DNA from 4 places in the Aeribacillus sp. FSL K6-8394 genome. Region 2 is predicted to be linked to each of the others. Evidence: predicted binding sites of a transcription regulator. Region 2 holds the regulator's gene; each other region holds the start of a gene.

Region 1 (3,926 bases), on a different contig from region 2:
CCAATATAAGACATTTCCACACGTCTTTTTGCAGAAAGAGCATTGATCCTTCCTCTTTCTTCGGAATAACGATCGTCCCGAGCCTGCCAAACACGGGTGATCTCATCCAATATTTCTTCACCGCTTGCTCCCTTTCGCATTTTAACTAATAAATCAACGCCGTTTGAGGCAAATAGCATGTATACTTTTTACCGTCAGCTGATAGGCGCATTCGCGTCAATCAGAACAAAAAGCTCCTGATAAGGAAGAAATAAAACCGCCTTCCACATCCGTACCTCGGTATCGATACCTTTTAGGAACCTCGCCAAAAACGTTGACTGAACTGGTTTAAGAGGTATTTCTTGGTGAATCATATCATGAACTTCTTTGCTCGTCAAAACTTCGTCCATTTTCCAACCGTTTAAGGTTTCGACATCCATATATTCGATGAAGCGGATCGTCATTCCTTTTTCTTCAAAAAAACGAGCCATCGGTAAAATTTCGCTCTCATTTATTCCTTTTACAACCATGTTCACCTTTACGGCCAGACCTTGTGAAACCGCTTCTTCAATTCCTCTAACAATTTCCTCAGACTTTGCTTTACCTCCGTTCATTTTAGAAAAAATTTCGTTATTTAAAGCATTTAAACTGACATTGATCCGGTTCATGCCCGCTTTTTTTAAACGTTTGGCATATGATATTAAAAATATCCGTTATTGGTCAATGAAACGTCTTGAAGATCTTGAATATTTTTTAACATCGATATTAGTACATCAATGTCCTTTCGTCCCTCCGGTCAGACGAATTTTTCGAATGCCTAAACGTAAAGAGGCTGACCAAACGATATATTTCTTCAAACGTCATTAGTTATTCCCGTTTCATAAAAGAATACTGTCTTCCTTCCATTTCAACATACAGAATACACAACGAAAATTCCATCGGTCTGTCACCGAAATGCGCAAATTCAATAAAGGGCGGTTAATTGATCTCGCAACATCTTATACATTCATTCTTCATATGTTACAGACAAGATAAACAATAGAATGAGATCTCTGTCACATAAATTCGAATGATCATAAAAGGTTAAATTAATTGTAAAAAAAATTTTCTGAAAAAGAAACCTATTTGGAATACATTTTACCAATTTATCATTTTTTTTATGGCTAACATGATGGGGCTCTATACAATGAATTGAGAAAGCAAAATAGATACACAAAAAATATTTTACGATTTCGGCAAACGGAGGCTTTCATAATAGAATCAGCAGTTTTCATTATGGACAATGTACCAATGCTTGGCGACTTGATGGAAAGAATGGTTATTATATTAGAAAACCGTTCATCCATCAACAGGATCTTCTTAGCTTTTTCCATTTCGGGTCACCTGTCGAGAATCCGTCCAGACTCGAAAAAACTCAAAGTTGATTGAAAAAAGATACTATCGAAAAACAACTGATAGAAAAATCATTAAAGAAAACCGCCGGCAACAAATCCAAAGCTTCCTGAGAATTAGGGATTTCACAAGTTACACTTTACAATAAGATGAAAAAATACCAGCTACCTAAATAGATGAACAACTTCTCAATCGTTTTCGAGAATGGCATTAACTTGGTTTACGCCCCGCTTTTTTCTTCTAGCACACTTTTCAGGCAACCATCTTTTTGATGTCAATGACATACTTTCAATGTTAGAATGATCTTTTTGCAATAGCGCTTTGTCCGGGTTAGACGTATTTTTCGCACAATGGCCGCTGACCATATTAACAAAGAAATAAATTTCCCTACATGCCATCAGCTGTTTCCGCTTTAAAAACACACACTCTCCTTTCTATTTCAAGCAAAACAATATCCTTAGCGAAATGGTACCGATCTTTCATTGAAAACTGAAACATTTTCTAACAAGCAGTTCAATTGATGTTGCAACATCTTCCCTTCCCTCAATTGGAAGGATATATGCCAATACGGCATCACGAATCAATTATTCATAAACTTTTCAAAAGTGATGCCGATGAAGTGAAGCAAATCACAAATTGCGGGAATTGTTTTTACTATGATGAACATTGATAAAAAAGATGGAAAGGAGAATATGGATGGGAAAAACTGTTGAATTAGATGTTCGCGAAGATTTAAAGAAGAAATTAGAGCCGTTTCAAAAAATCATGGCGGCCATTCAGCCTCTTGCACAAGGAGATGTATTTATTTTACACGCTCCGTTTAAACCCGTTCCGCTTTTTCCTATCATGAAGAAAAAAGGGTTTTCTTATCAAGCGGAAAAAATAGAGGATAAACATTGGAAAATTACCTTTGTTAAAACGGAGGATTGAAAAAATGATACTGGATAATCGCGGCTTAGAGCCCCCACAACCGATGATGCGGACTTTAACGGCATTAGCAAAATTAAAAAAAGGAGAAGCGTTGAAAATTATTAATGACCGCCGCCCAATGTTTTTATTTGAACAGCTTGACGATCTCGGTTATACCTATCAAACGCAAAAGCGCAGTGATGGAAGCTATGAAATAACGATTGAAAAGAAGGATGACGATGATGACGGCTAATCATACTTATGAAACGAATATTCGAATCCCTTTTTCGTTTATTATTTTTGGCTTGCTGGCGTTTTTCCTTTCTCAAATTCTTTTATTTCTGTCAACTCGTCAGCTTTCAACCGGAGAAATGCGCCTTCCTGTCGTATTGTCAGCTGTCCATTTATTAGTGATTGGCTTTGCTTTAATGACAGCCATGGGGGCCATGTATCAGCTTGTTCCAGTCGTGTTTTTAACCCCGATATGGAATGAATCATTTGCTTTTATCCAAATGGTCGTCACGTCATTAGGAATACTATCTTTTAGCATCAGCCTGGCCTTTAATATTCAAATGGCTATATTTTCAGGCTTGCTTCTTACTTGTGGGATTGTAATGTTTTTATGGCAGATGTTCATGACATTAAAAAAACAGAAGAAAAGAACGGTCATCACTTTATTTGTTGGTACTGCCCTCACTTGTTTGCTCTTAACGATCGGGCTCGGATTGACGCTTGCCTATCATTTTTGGAGCGTGAGACAATTAATCGATCATGATTTGATTTTCAAAGCACATATATTTTGCTGGGATTTTCCGGCTGGTTTACACTTCTTATCTTTGGATTTTCTTACAAAATGGTTCCGATGTTTTCATTGGCGCATCATTTTTCAATGAACACGGCCCGATATGTCTACATTTTTTATATAAGCGGTCTTGTGTTAACTTTCATCAGTTTTATAACGGCAAATGACCGGTTGTTATCAGCAGGGCTTCAATTGATGGCTGTCGGATATGGGTTGTTTGCATACCATATGTTTGCCATTTTAAAGAAAAGGATGAAGAAAAAACTGGATAAACCTTTTCTGTTTGCTCTTTTGGCCATTGTTTTTGGAGTCATCCTGCATATAGCGGCGGCCGGTTTTTCTTTTGAAAGTGAAATCCATTCCCGCATCTTTTCCATCATCATCTACTGTTATCTGTTCGGCTGGATTGTATTAAGCATCATTGGCTACTTATATAAAATTGTTCCTTTTCTATGGTGGACACACCGGTATAGCAAAAAAATCGGCAAAGAAGCGGTGCCGACTTTGAAACAAATGATAAATGAAAAATGGATTGTGATGGAATGTTGTTTATTTGTTGCGAGTCTTATCGGCATGACCGCTGCTCTTGCCTCTTCAAGTACTGGTCTATTTTATCTTGCTCAAGGAGGAATGGTGCTGTTTTCTGGATTATTTGCCTGTACGATTGGCTCCGTATTGCTGAAATAAAAAATGAGGGAACGATTTACTGAAATATAAAGGGTGATGTTACAATGGAAATAAAAGCAAAGATCTTGGAAAAACTGCAAAACGTTTTAGATCCTGAATTGGGAATTAATGTTGTTGATTTAGGACTGATCTATAAGATTGAAGTAAAAGACGGAAC
Region 2 (3,926 bases):
TAATGGCTTTAACAAGGGAAACAACCTCCTCAAATATCTTTTGAGATTTTCAAAATTTATTCCTTATTCATTATTAGCACTCATTGCTATCGAGTGCTAACACCAATTATTATATTAAAGAAACCTCCTCTATTTTTCAAGTCTCTTTTAAAAAAATTTTAACATCCACCATTAAGTGCTTACCTTGTCAAAATTGTTTTTCTTTCTTTAAAACATTGTGTGTTAAAATAGTCATATGAATCTTTTATAAAGGAGAACTATTCGTGAAAAAGCAATATTGGTGGATCATCATTACGTACATCATTATGCAGCTCTCATCCTATATTGGAGTTCCCCTTTTTTATGAACTGGGTGTTGGCGTCGATGAAAATCTCAATGCAGGACTTTTTCAAGCGCAAGCATATTGGTCGATTACAAGTTTTACTGCTGCGTTTGTCATTATTTTATTTCTCCTTCGTCATGAACGAAAAAATAATGTCCGGATTGAAAAAGCTTCTTTCGGCGAATCTGCCATATGGGCTGTTTTCGGAGTTTTTTTAGCTTTTTTCATTCAAACAATCGTTGGCAATATTGAAATATATGTACTTAAAGTTAATCCGATGTCGGAAAATACTCAAGTTATTATGGATTTAATTGAAGCAACGCCTTATTTGATTATTGTCACATCAATAATAGGACCGATTCTTGAAGAAATTATCTTCCGAAAAATTATTTTCGGGGTGATTTATCAAAAAACGAATTTTTGGATCGGCGCGCTTGTCAGCTCGCTATTGTTCGGCATCGTGCATGGGGAGCCTGAACTTTTATTGCGTTATACAGCAATGGGATTTACGTTCGCTTTTTTATATTATAAAACAAAACGCATATTAGTCCCTATTTTTGCCCATACAATGATGAATACAATCGTAGTCATCATTCAAACAATTTATCATGATGAGATTGAAAACATGATGAAGCAAATGGAACAAATACAAATCATTATTGGAGGCAGCTAAGATTATGAATTTTCATCCCGTTTCCATGGGACTCTTCTATTTTATCATGGGAGTTCTATTTACATATTTAGCAATTCATCATGCTGAAAATGGTATGTGGACAGCTACAAATATGATTTTAATGATTTTAGCCACGTTTGATTTTGCTGTTTCCATCCGCATGTTCACTTTCTCATATAAAATTCGGAAAGCAAAAAACAACCGATGAGGTGTAATGATATTATCCCTCTTGTGTAGACAGTAGGAAAAAAGCCTATACTGTCTACTTGACAGGGATATGTTTATAACAGCCCATCGGTTTTACTTTTGATCTGATTCTTTTATTTGAGAAGACTGTGCTTTTTTGTAAGCAAATCTTGAAACAATGATACTTATTTCATACAAAATGAATAGCGGAATCGTGACCATTAAATGCGACACAATTTCAGGCGGCGTAATGATCGCTGCGATAACAAGCAATACAAAATACGCATATTTTCTAACCTTTACCAAAAACGCCGGATTGATGATCCCGAGTCTTGTTAAAAACATAATGACAACGGGAAGCTGAAACAACAGTCCGAAAGGCAATGTTAACTGCAGCAGGAAACGAAAGTATTCATTTATTCCTATCATTTGTTGAATGTTTAAATCATTGGAAAGCCGCCCCATAAAATCGATGACAAAAGGAAACAAAATAAAATAAGAGAAGCTTATACCTAAAAGAAATAAAGCAACCGACAACGGTATATAACTTAATGTGACCCGCCTTTCTTTTTCATACAGTCCTGGGCTGATAAACGCCCAAAGCTGGTACAATAAAACAGGGAAAGTTAGAATTAAAGCAATAATAAATGTAAACTGCATATAAACGATCAATGGATCTGCAGGACGAAAAGCATTTAAGGCGAATTGCTTTGCTTCATCAGTTTGCTGTAAAAAAACAATAATTGGCTTCGCTATGAAAAAGCCAGTAATCATAGCAACGAAAAAGAAAACGACTACAATAATCAGCCGTTTTCTAAGCTCCGCTATATGCTCCAACACAGACATTTTTTTTTCGCTCATCATTATTCATCCATTCTTCTTGCTATTCATTTTTCTTGTTTTCTTCATCATCGTCTGCTAAGCCCTTCGTGGCACTTTTAAACTCCTTTAATGATTCTCCTATAGCTTTTCCAAGCTCAGGAAGTTTTTTCGGCCCGAAAACAAGCAGAGCTGCAAATACAATCAACAGCAAGCTTCCAATTCCAATTGTTGGCATTTAATATCGCTCCTTCAATCTTCATTCGAATAATGTTTTAAAAAATATGCAAGAGCCTGAAGTTCAACAGATAGATCGATATGATGAATCCGAATTTTATCCGGAACATTTAAGCGAGCCGGCGTAAAATTTAAAATGCCTTTTATGCCTTTTTCCACTAACCGATCCGTTATTCCTTGAGCGGCAGTTGCCGGGACCGTTAATATCGCAACAGGCACATCATCAGGCAATTCACTTTCTAGCTGATCCAAATGATAAATTGGAACTCCACCAATTTTCATTCCTACTTTTCGTTTATTAATGTCAAATGCAATAACAATTTGTGTGTTGTTATTTTTTGTAAAATTGTAATTTAAAAAAGCTGTTCCCAAATTTCCGACGCCAATGAGGGCAACTTTGGTCAACTCATCTTGGTCAAGCGTCTTTCTAAAAAATGATAACAAATAATTGACATTATATCCATAACCTTTTTTGCCCAGCGCTCCGAAATATGAAAAGTCCCTTCTAATTGTCGCAGAATCTACTTTTACTGCTTCACTCAGTTCTTGAGAGGAAACACGTTGTTTTCCCGAGGCATGTAAATTTTGCAAAAACCGATAATATAGAGGTAATCTTTTTGCAGTTGCTTGCGGTATCTTAGATTGATCTTGATTCAATGCTCATCCCTCGCAATCCAAAACAACCTGACTAATTTTGTTTTTAACTATGTTTTCTAGCAAGCGGCTGCTCGCCTGTATGAAACAATATCAGACTGATAACGCTTCCATCCTGATCTTCTTCTCCGTCTACATTTCTTTTTATTTGTTTTTTCTCCAAACTCTCCTTATATAAAAACTATACACTATTTTTTTATTCGTGTCTTTTGAACGATTGTTACAATTTCTTGTCCTTTTGTTCATCAGGTCAGTTGCCTGCAGTCAAATATATAGGCTACACTTATTCTAGCAAAGATTGAGGTGAACTATGGATGATTTTATTGCAGTTAAACAAAATCACAAAATATTATGGTGCTGACCTTATTTTATCGAATATTAAGCTGGAAATCCAAACAGGAGATAAAATCGCCGTTGTAGGCCGCAATGGAGCCGGAAAATCAACATTATTGAAAATCATTGCCGGTGAAATGCCCTTTGATTCTGGTGAAATTGTGAAGCCAAAAGATTTAACAATCGGCTATCTGGCACAAAACACAGGATTAGAATCAACTAAGTCAATATGGGATGAAATGCTAACCGTTTTTGAAGAGCTGCGGAACATCGAAGCTGAGCTGCGAAATATTGAACAAAAAATGGCAGCTATCTCCTCAGCTGGAGATTCTCATGCTTTGCAAAGCTTAATGAAGGAATATGATTCACTCCAACATTTATATAAAGAAAATGGCGGATATCAATATGAGGCGGATATCCGTTCTGTGCTGCATGGATTAGGGTTTGCTGATTACGACTATTCAACTAAAATTTCGGTTTTGAGCGGAGGACAAAAAACCCGGTTAGCACTCGGAAAGCTCCTGTTGAAAAAACCGGATCTGCTCATACTCGACGAGCCGACAAACCATCTCGACATGGAAACATTAAACTGGCTCGAACAATATTTACAGCATTATAATGGAGCGGTTCTAATTGTTTCCCATGACCGGTACTTTTTAGATCGCGTTGTCAACACTGTTTATGAAATATCACGAACAGTTT
Region 3 (3,926 bases), on a different contig from region 2:
GCAAATTGATTGCATGTCGATTTCTAAAAAGCCTTTTTCAACACCAATCTAGGCAAGGCTCTTTTGAAATTTTCAAATTACGCACCAAAAGCCATAAATGCAATAACAACCGCGATAATCGGAATCGCCTCAACCAACGCAACCCCGATAAACATAGTAGTTAGAAGCATACCGCGCGCCTCAGGTTGACGAGCAATACCTTCTAATGTACGAGATACGATAAGTCCGTTACCAATACTAGCACCAAGTGCCGCTAAACTAATTGCAATTGCAGCTGCTAATAAATTCATGAATAAAGTCCTCCTTTATTTGTTTAAAAATAATTTTTTACACAAACATTGTGATGAAGTCATTTATTTTTAATGGTCATGGCTAACTTTATGCGCCATATAAACCATTGTTAACATTGTAAAGATAAAAGCTTGGATTGCACCTACAAAAATACTGAATGCCTGCCACGCCATCATCGGAATAATTGCCCCGATGAAGCCGAATGCTCCGCTAGTTGCCAAGCTGACAAGCAAACCTAGCAAAATTTCCCCAGCATAGATGTTACCGTAAAGACGAAGACCAAGCGTCAACGTGTTTGCAAACTCTTCAATAATTTTAAGCGGGAACAAAAACGGCAGTGGCTTGAAAAAGTCGCTTCCATAGGCGGAAAAGCCTTTTAATTTAATCCCGTAATAATGCGATAAACCGACGACTAAAATGGCCAGTGTCAGCGTTATGGTAGGATCAGCCGTAGGCGATTTCCACCAAAGCTCATGGTCAACAACGATAGCGAATGGTAAACCAAGCATATTGGAAACAAAAATGTACATGATGAGCGTCATTCCTAAAGTAAGGAATCGGCCACCTGTCTGCCAGTCCATCGTGCTGTTAATAATGTTTTTCACAAAATCCATGACCCATTCCAAAAAGTTTTGCATACCCGTTGGCTTCATTGCCAAAGAGCGGGTCGACAATACGGCGATGATAAATACAATTGCGCTAGAAACAAGTATCATCAAAATATTGGACAAATTAAATTCAAGTCCTAATAATTTTACTATCGGCGCTTCGTGACCCAACAAAATTCACCTCTCTTCCCAAGCTTGTCCGCAAATGTATAGAATAGAATCTATCATAATGACAATATAGATTGTCATTAAACCAATAACCACGCTAATTAAATGGAAATGTTCAGGGAATTTGAGTGCGATTAATACCGCCAATCCTGCGGCTGCCATCCTTGAAACCGTTCCAAGCGAACGTGCTGTACGGCCTTCTTCGATTGCTTGCTGTATTTGCTTTGATTTACGCACTAGTATCCATAAATTATAGAGGCTAAAGCTTGTACCAAGGGCAAGACCGAGGAAAATATCTTGATAAGGAGTAAACCCCCATGCTAACACATAGATGGCAAGCAAAAACAGCAAATATTTTTTGCTGCGCACAAACAATTTTTCAATACGATCCATAGTTACCGTTCATTCTCCTGAAAAAAATGTTGGACTAATCTCAGCATCGCAATTATTCCCGCAGCCAGTCCAATTAGAAGACCAATGATCAAAAAAACGGGTTCTGTATGCAACTGTCGATCAAGCCATCTTCCTGCAAAAATCCCAACGAGCACTGATCCTGCCAAATAGGAAAGAATGGCGGTCATTAAAGCGTATGCTCGGAGCGGATGGTGCTCTTTTTGCCGCATTGGGTATGTCCTCACAATATAAAATTACCTTATTTTTTATTATATCAAAAGGCTGTTGAAAACCTTATCATCCCACCCCGTTTAGCATACAATAGGCACCAATCAATGTCAATCTGTTTCACGTCAAAAGTTGTGCTATTTGTTAAGAATATCACAATTTGTTCACAAATATTTTTGCCGTTTCTATTGACTTTTTAATATTTTTTTATCTAAAATGATTGTCGTTTCATAGCTGCTTTCTTCCCCGTCTTTTTTTGCAAAAATAAGCGCTTTGTAAACGCCGTTTGGAATGTCCTTAAATTGCCCGGAAATGTCTCTTTTCAACAAACCTCCCGGAATATTTCTTTGCCAGTCTAAAAAGCCTTTGAATGTTAAAGTGTCCGGATCATACAGGGCAATCCCGAATTCATCCGCCCCTTGCGGCAAATAAAGCTCATAATGGTACATATTCCCTTGATCGGCAAGCCCAAATTCAAATCCCATGATTTTTGGATAATTCGGTTCGCCAACAACGAATAAATATGGAAGGCGGATTGTCTGGCTGCCGGCTGTCACAACAAGAGTCCCGTCATACAATCCTTCCCTCAATGATTTTGGTGCAACATCAATCGAGACGGATACTTCTCTTCTCCCGTTAGCAGGAACCTTTACGGAAATAGGGAGCTGCCATTGAACCCCTTTTTGATAATGCGGTTTAGAAAAAACAAACGTTTTTTCTTGATCGGAGAGATTTTCAAGAGTTAACGTGATCTCTTTCTTTTTCCTGCCGATATTTTTGTGAAATTGACCGAATGATAGAGATGCCGGATAAACGAGAGCTCTTGTCTGAACAGCCGATAAAATATCGATTCTTCCCGCCCCCTGCTCAAACACCTTGTACAGCCTTCCATTTTGATCATAAAGCGGTTTAGCAGTATTCATCATAGCTGCTTTTATTTGTTCCGGCGACCAATCTGGATGCTTTTGTTTGATCAATGCCGCTGCACCTGCTATATGCGGAGCAGCCATGCTTGTTCCTTGAAGAGCCATATACCCTTTAGGTATTGTGCTGTCAATTGCTACACCAGGCGCGACAAGATCGGGCTTCACTTCCCATGTGACTGTTACCGGCCCTTTTGATGAAAAGGGTGCGAGGCGATCTTGTTCTATCTGAATGGTTGTTTTGATGAACGATTTTTTATTCAATTGTTTCAGCAGCCATTCGCCATCTTCCTTTGAGATGGAGACAACAGGAAAGTCCAATTTTTCTTCTAAATTGCCGGTAAATCTCCCTTTCATGTTATTGTAAATAATCAACGCTTGGGCTCCGGCTGATTTTGCATTTTTCACTTTTTCGGCAAACGTGATTTCCCCGCGCTTCACCAAGGCTATTTTTCCTTTAACAGAAGGTTTAAAGTCTTTTTTCTCCCCTAAGCCTGCATATTCTATTCGTCCTCTAATTGTTGTCCAAGGGGCAGAATTGAACAAAGAGTCAGCTGGCATTTTCTTTTGAAATCCTGAAAGGGTTAAATACTTTACGTCAAGCGGCGGTGTCGATGCGCCGACGGAAATTGCTTTGCTTGCAGTGCCAGGCGAACCGACGGTCCAAATGTTAGGACCAGAGTTTCCGCTTGATACAACTGCAGTTATCCCCTCTTCAACGGCTCGGTTTAACGCCAGGCTTGTCGGATAATCCGGGCCGTTCACATCATTGCCAAGAGAAAGATTTACGATATCTACCTGATCCTCAATCGATTTTTCAATCGCTGCAATAACTTGGTCTGTCGTCCCGTATCCATGAGGGCCAAGCGCTCTATAGGCAATGATGGAGGCATCCGGAGCAACCCCTTTCAATTTTCCATTTGCGGCTATAATTCCTGCTACGTGAGTGCCGTGAATTGTCCTCGAATTGTCTTTCGCGACTGTTTCCATTGGGTCTTTGTCTTGATCTACAAAATCAAATCCGCCTTGATAATTTTTTTGTAAATCTCGGTGGTTGTAGTCGATCCCCGTATCTATAACAGCTACTTTCACTCCTTTTCCCGTCAATCTTTCATCCTTCGCGTCAAAATAGCCGCGTGCATCGATGCCGCCTATAAAAGGAACACTTTCTTCAACCGTTGCTTGAAAAGTCGTTACAGGCTCTGCATGTTCAATGTAAGGCTCTTTTACTAGCTGATCTAGATCTCTTTTTTTCCCTTTTACTGAAAATCCGGTAAACGTTTTTTTATATTCCCAGCAAATGTTTATTTCCGGA
Region 4 (3,926 bases), on a different contig from region 2:
TCAATGACTTTTGGGCCAGCTCCATTATTTCAATGCTTGCTGCAAAAACTCAGGAAGCTTAAAGCACCCTTCGAGAATGGCTTGATTTACATATTTTGTATCTTTCGAAAAATTGTTCGACTTTACATCTTCATATTTTTTCGATCCGATTGTAAAGCTCCATAGTCCTCCCGGATATGTAGGAACAACAGCTGTGTATAGTTTTGTAATCGGGAATAAAGATTGAATATGGCTATAAGACCGTTTTAAAACATCCAAGTGGAAAACAGGCGATTGACTTTGGCATACCATGAGGCCATCGTCTTTTAACGCTTTATATAGGTTGGTATAAAAATCTTTTGAAAACAGCTGTTCTGCCGGTCCAATCGGGTCAGAAGAGTCAACAATGATCACATCGTATTCATTTTGTTTGTTTTCTACATATTTCACGCCGTCAATAAATAAGAAATTTACGCGCGGGTCGCTTAAGTTTCCTGACACTTCAGGCAGATGCTCCTTGCATGCGGAAACGACAAGCTCGTCAATTTCCACCATATCGATTTCCTTCACTGAATCATATTTGCATACTTCTCTGGCAACACCGCAGTCTCCGCCGCCGATGATCAGCACTTTTTCCGGATTTGGGTGGAGATTGAGCGGGATATGGGAAATCATTTCATTATATATATGCCCATCAATAGAAGTGGTTTGCACAACACCATCTAGCACTAGCATGCGGCCAAAATCATACGAATCCAATACCATAACATGTTGAAAAGGGGATTGCTTTGAAAAAAGCACTTCTTTGATTCTATAGCTGATTTTTAAATTTTCTCTTTCATCTTCTGTTAACCATAAATCGCCGTTTATTGTTTGCAAATATTGATTGTCCATCTGCAGGCCCTCCTTGTGCTCAAAAATTCCTTACTTATTGTAACAAGTTTGTTATGAAAAGTGAATGAAGCAGACAAGTTTGTCAATAAGGAAAAAATCAAATATGATAAAAAAAGCAAGATCATTATCTTTCAATAAGGAGCGATAGGAGTTGAATATACCGGTCTCAAGCATAATAGGCAAAATGGAGGAGGAACTGAAAAAGGCAAAGGCAGCAGGAACACCTCATGATCTAAAAGCCCGGCTTCTTGTCATCCGTTCTTTATGTGATGTTATTTTGGATCAACAAGAGGAAAATTATGATTTTTCAGCTATTCAAGAGCCAAAAAGCGAAAGTGAAATAACTCCATTAGAGCTGGAAAAAATGATCGGAAATGCAAACAGCAAAACGCTGACAATGAAAGAACGTTTGTTGGTCGAAGACGATGCAAATGGAGAATCTATTTTTGATTTCTAACAAAATCTTGTCATCTGTAAAATCTTCATTTAAAAAAAATGGACGATAAGGTAAGATGAAGGGAAAAAGGGGTGAAGATGATGAAAATATTTTTCATTCTTGGAGCCGTCGGTGCTTTTTTGTCTGTAGCTTTAGGAGCATTCGGCGCCCATGGTTTGGAAGGGAAAATTCCGCAAAAATATTTGGAGACATGGCAAACAGGTGTACAATATCAAATGTTCCATTCGATTGGCCTTTTTGTCACGGCTCTGTTTTTGCAGCAGCATCCGCAGGCAGGCTATGCAAATTGGGCCGGGTGGCTTATGCTCATCGGTATTCTCCTGTTTTCCGGAAGCCTGTATATATTAAGTGTGACGCAGATCAAAGTGTTAGGTGCAATTACGCCGCTTGGAGGCATTTCATTTTTAATTGCGTGGGTTCTTCTTGCTGTTGCTGCAGTTAAATATATGTAAATATAAACGTCTGTCTACTATATCGGGACAGGCGTTTTTTTTGTGCAAAGAAATGAAAGGGTGACCTTCTTAACCGATTCAAAGGTCATAGCCAGAGCTTCATCCAAAAATGTGTCCCGTTCATTTTGGCTCCTAGCTTCCTAATGATAGAAGATTCAGTGTGAATGCAATGTTTTTTGTTCAACATACTGTCAAAAAGTACTATGGAAAATGTGATTTTTTTCACAGATTGACTAACGTAAGCTAAACTACAATTTTTTTAAAAGAAGAAAAGGTGGTGTTATGGGTGGCAAAAGAATTCATCTCCGATAAAAAAGAGCAGGAAATTGCTCAAAAGAAAGAATATTCGTTATTTGGCACTTTTTTATCTGTTCTTATGCTGGCTCTTTTTTTAATACTTTCTTGGTTTGGAGTTTACTACTTATTTATTCAACGATTATAAAGGAGGGGGATCATCTTGCATTTGCACAAACTTGAAAAGGTTTGGCTATTAATAGGTATAGGTACGCTTGTGATGTTTTTAACAATCGTGGGCATCAGTGCATTTGCACAAGGTCATCATCCGCCGAGTGATCTGACCACATTGGATCCGCAAAAAGTAGACACCACAGAGCCGTTTAATCAACCAGGCTTAAAGAAAATTGGAGACAACGAATACGAACTTGTTATAGTTTCTCAAGCTTTTGCCTTTATGCCGAATGACATAAAAATACCGGAGGGAGCAAAAGTTCATATTATCGTGACAAGCAAAGATGTTGTTCATGGCCTTGAAATCGTTGGCACAAATGTCAACATGATGGTGACCCCGGGACATGTGAATTCGCTTACACATACATTCCATAAACCCGGCAGCTATTTAATAATTTGCAACGAATATTGCGGTACTGGGCACCAAATGATGAGCACGAAAATTGAGGTGACAAAAGCATGAAAAATACAGCGCTTCACCCAAACGATGGAAAGCTGGCGCTCGCCCATATTGCAGTTGGTTATATTGCATTGTTTTTAGGAGCGATTGCCGGGTTATTGCAGGCTTTTGTTAGAAGCGGAACGCTTGAGCTTCCGGCAGGGATCGGGTATTATCAGCTTTTGACTGCTCATGGCGTTTTGTTGGCACTTGTTTTTACAACATTTTTTATCATTGGTTTTTTATATGCTTCCATGAGTCGGACGACAGGTGATTTAACTCCGTTTGCCAAAAAGTCGGCTTGGATCGGCTTTTGGCTTATGACGATTGGAACAGCGATTACAACGGTTATGATCTTATTAAATAAAGCGACCGTTCTATACACTTTTTATGCACCACTTAAAGCATCGCCATGGTTTTATATCGGTCTGACGCTTGTTGTAGTCGGCAGCTGGGTAAGCGGAGCTGGCATGTTTAGCCAATACGCTGTCTGGAAAAAGAAAAATGAAGGAAAACCGTCTCCTCTATTAAGCTTTATGGCAGTTGCCACAATGATTTTATGGATCATAGCAACATTGGGCGTAGCAGTAACGGTATTATTCCAGTTTATTCCTTGGTCCTTCGGGTTAGTCGATAAAATCAATGTGCTGTTAAGCAGAACACTTTTTTGGTATTTTGGCCATCCATTAGTGTATTTCTGGTTATTGCCTGCCTATATGTGCTGGTACGTCATCATTCCAAAAATAATAGGCGGGAAAATTTTCAGCGATTCGCTTGCAAGACTGGCGTTTGTACTGTTTGTTCTTTTTTCCATCCCAGTCGGCTTCCATCATCAAATACTAGAGTCTGGGATCACTCCGTTTTGGAAGTTTTTGCAAATTGTGTTGACGTTTATGGTCATTGTTCCATCTTTAATGACAGCTTTCGCTTTGTTTGCAACATTTGAAATAAGCGGAAGAGAAAAAGGGGCCAGCGGACTGTTTGGCTGGGTGAAAAAACTTCCGTGGACAGATGTTCGCTTTTTTGCACCGTTTATGGGAATGCTCGTTTTTATTCCTGGCGGAGCAGGCGGAATCATTAATGCAAGTAACCAAATGAACCAAGTCGTTCATAACACTTTATGGGTAACAGGACATTTCCATTTAACAGTGGCCACCACTGTAGCGTTGACGTTTTTTGGTATTTCTTATTGGTTGGTTCCTCATTTAACAGGCAGAACGTTAACACCGCGATTAAA

The links. The regulator Rex, encoded in region 2, represses fermentation and respiration genes when NADH is low (regulators of the CRP and FNR family bind a similar motif). The targets are predictions, from matches to a motif close to TTGTGAAATATTTCACAA.
Region 1: a site for Rex is predicted at 1,989-2,006, ahead of NSR00_RS04270 (DUF2249 domain-containing protein). Genes of this name have one in related genera too.
Region 3: a site for Rex is predicted at 1,830-1,847, ahead of NSR00_RS11930 (AtpZ/AtpI family protein). Genes of this name have one in related genera too.
Region 4: a site for Rex is predicted at 1,993-2,010, ahead of NSR00_RS12180 (cytochrome c oxidase subunit 2A). Genes of this name have one in related genera too.

The regions. Positions count from the first base shown of each region.
Region 1 covers NZ_JBBPAA010000001.1:932,999-936,924, forward strand. Annotated here, with positions in the region: partial or broken gene NSR00_RS04265 (GTP 3',8-cyclase MoaA) at 1-893, opposite strand, end outside; partial or broken gene NSR00_RS18035 (helix-turn-helix domain-containing protein) at 1,404-1,547, shown strand; gene NSR00_RS04270 (DUF2249 domain-containing protein) at 2,068-2,301, shown strand; gene NSR00_RS04275 (DUF2249 domain-containing protein) at 2,306-2,533, shown strand; gene NSR00_RS04280 (hypothetical protein) at 2,523-3,173, shown strand; gene NSR00_RS04285 (hypothetical protein) at 3,170-3,769, shown strand; gene NSR00_RS04290 (iron-sulfur cluster assembly protein) at 3,814-3,926, shown strand, end outside.
Region 2 covers NZ_JBBPAA010000002.1:335,423-339,348, reverse strand. Annotated here, with positions in the region: gene groES (co-chaperone GroES) at 1-15, opposite strand, end outside; gene NSR00_RS14140 (CPBP family intramembrane glutamic endopeptidase) at 264-995, shown strand; gene NSR00_RS14135 (YdiK family protein) at 1,000-1,203, shown strand; gene tatC (twin-arginine translocase subunit TatC) at 1,296-2,042, opposite strand; gene NSR00_RS14125 (twin-arginine translocase TatA/TatE family subunit) at 2,065-2,238, opposite strand; gene NSR00_RS14120 (redox-sensing transcriptional repressor Rex) at 2,253-2,894, opposite strand; gene NSR00_RS14115 (ABC-F family ATP-binding cassette domain-containing protein) at 3,206-3,926, shown strand, end outside.
Region 3 covers NZ_JBBPAA010000001.1:2,525,907-2,529,832, forward strand. Annotated here, with positions in the region: gene atpE (F0F1 ATP synthase subunit C) at 78-290, opposite strand; gene atpB (F0F1 ATP synthase subunit A) at 360-1,070, opposite strand; gene NSR00_RS11925 (ATP synthase subunit I) at 1,077-1,460, opposite strand; gene NSR00_RS11930 (AtpZ/AtpI family protein) at 1,463-1,690, opposite strand; gene NSR00_RS11935 (S8 family serine peptidase) at 1,874-3,926, opposite strand, start outside.
Region 4 covers NZ_JBBPAA010000001.1:2,576,691-2,580,616, reverse strand. Annotated here, with positions in the region: gene speE (polyamine aminopropyltransferase) at 25-873, opposite strand; gene NSR00_RS12190 (YwdI family protein) at 1,025-1,330, shown strand; gene NSR00_RS12185 (DUF423 domain-containing protein) at 1,411-1,782, shown strand; gene NSR00_RS12180 (cytochrome c oxidase subunit 2A) at 2,069-2,224, shown strand; gene NSR00_RS12175 (cytochrome c oxidase subunit II) at 2,240-2,713, shown strand; gene NSR00_RS12170 (b(o/a)3-type cytochrome-c oxidase subunit 1) at 2,710-3,926, shown strand, end outside.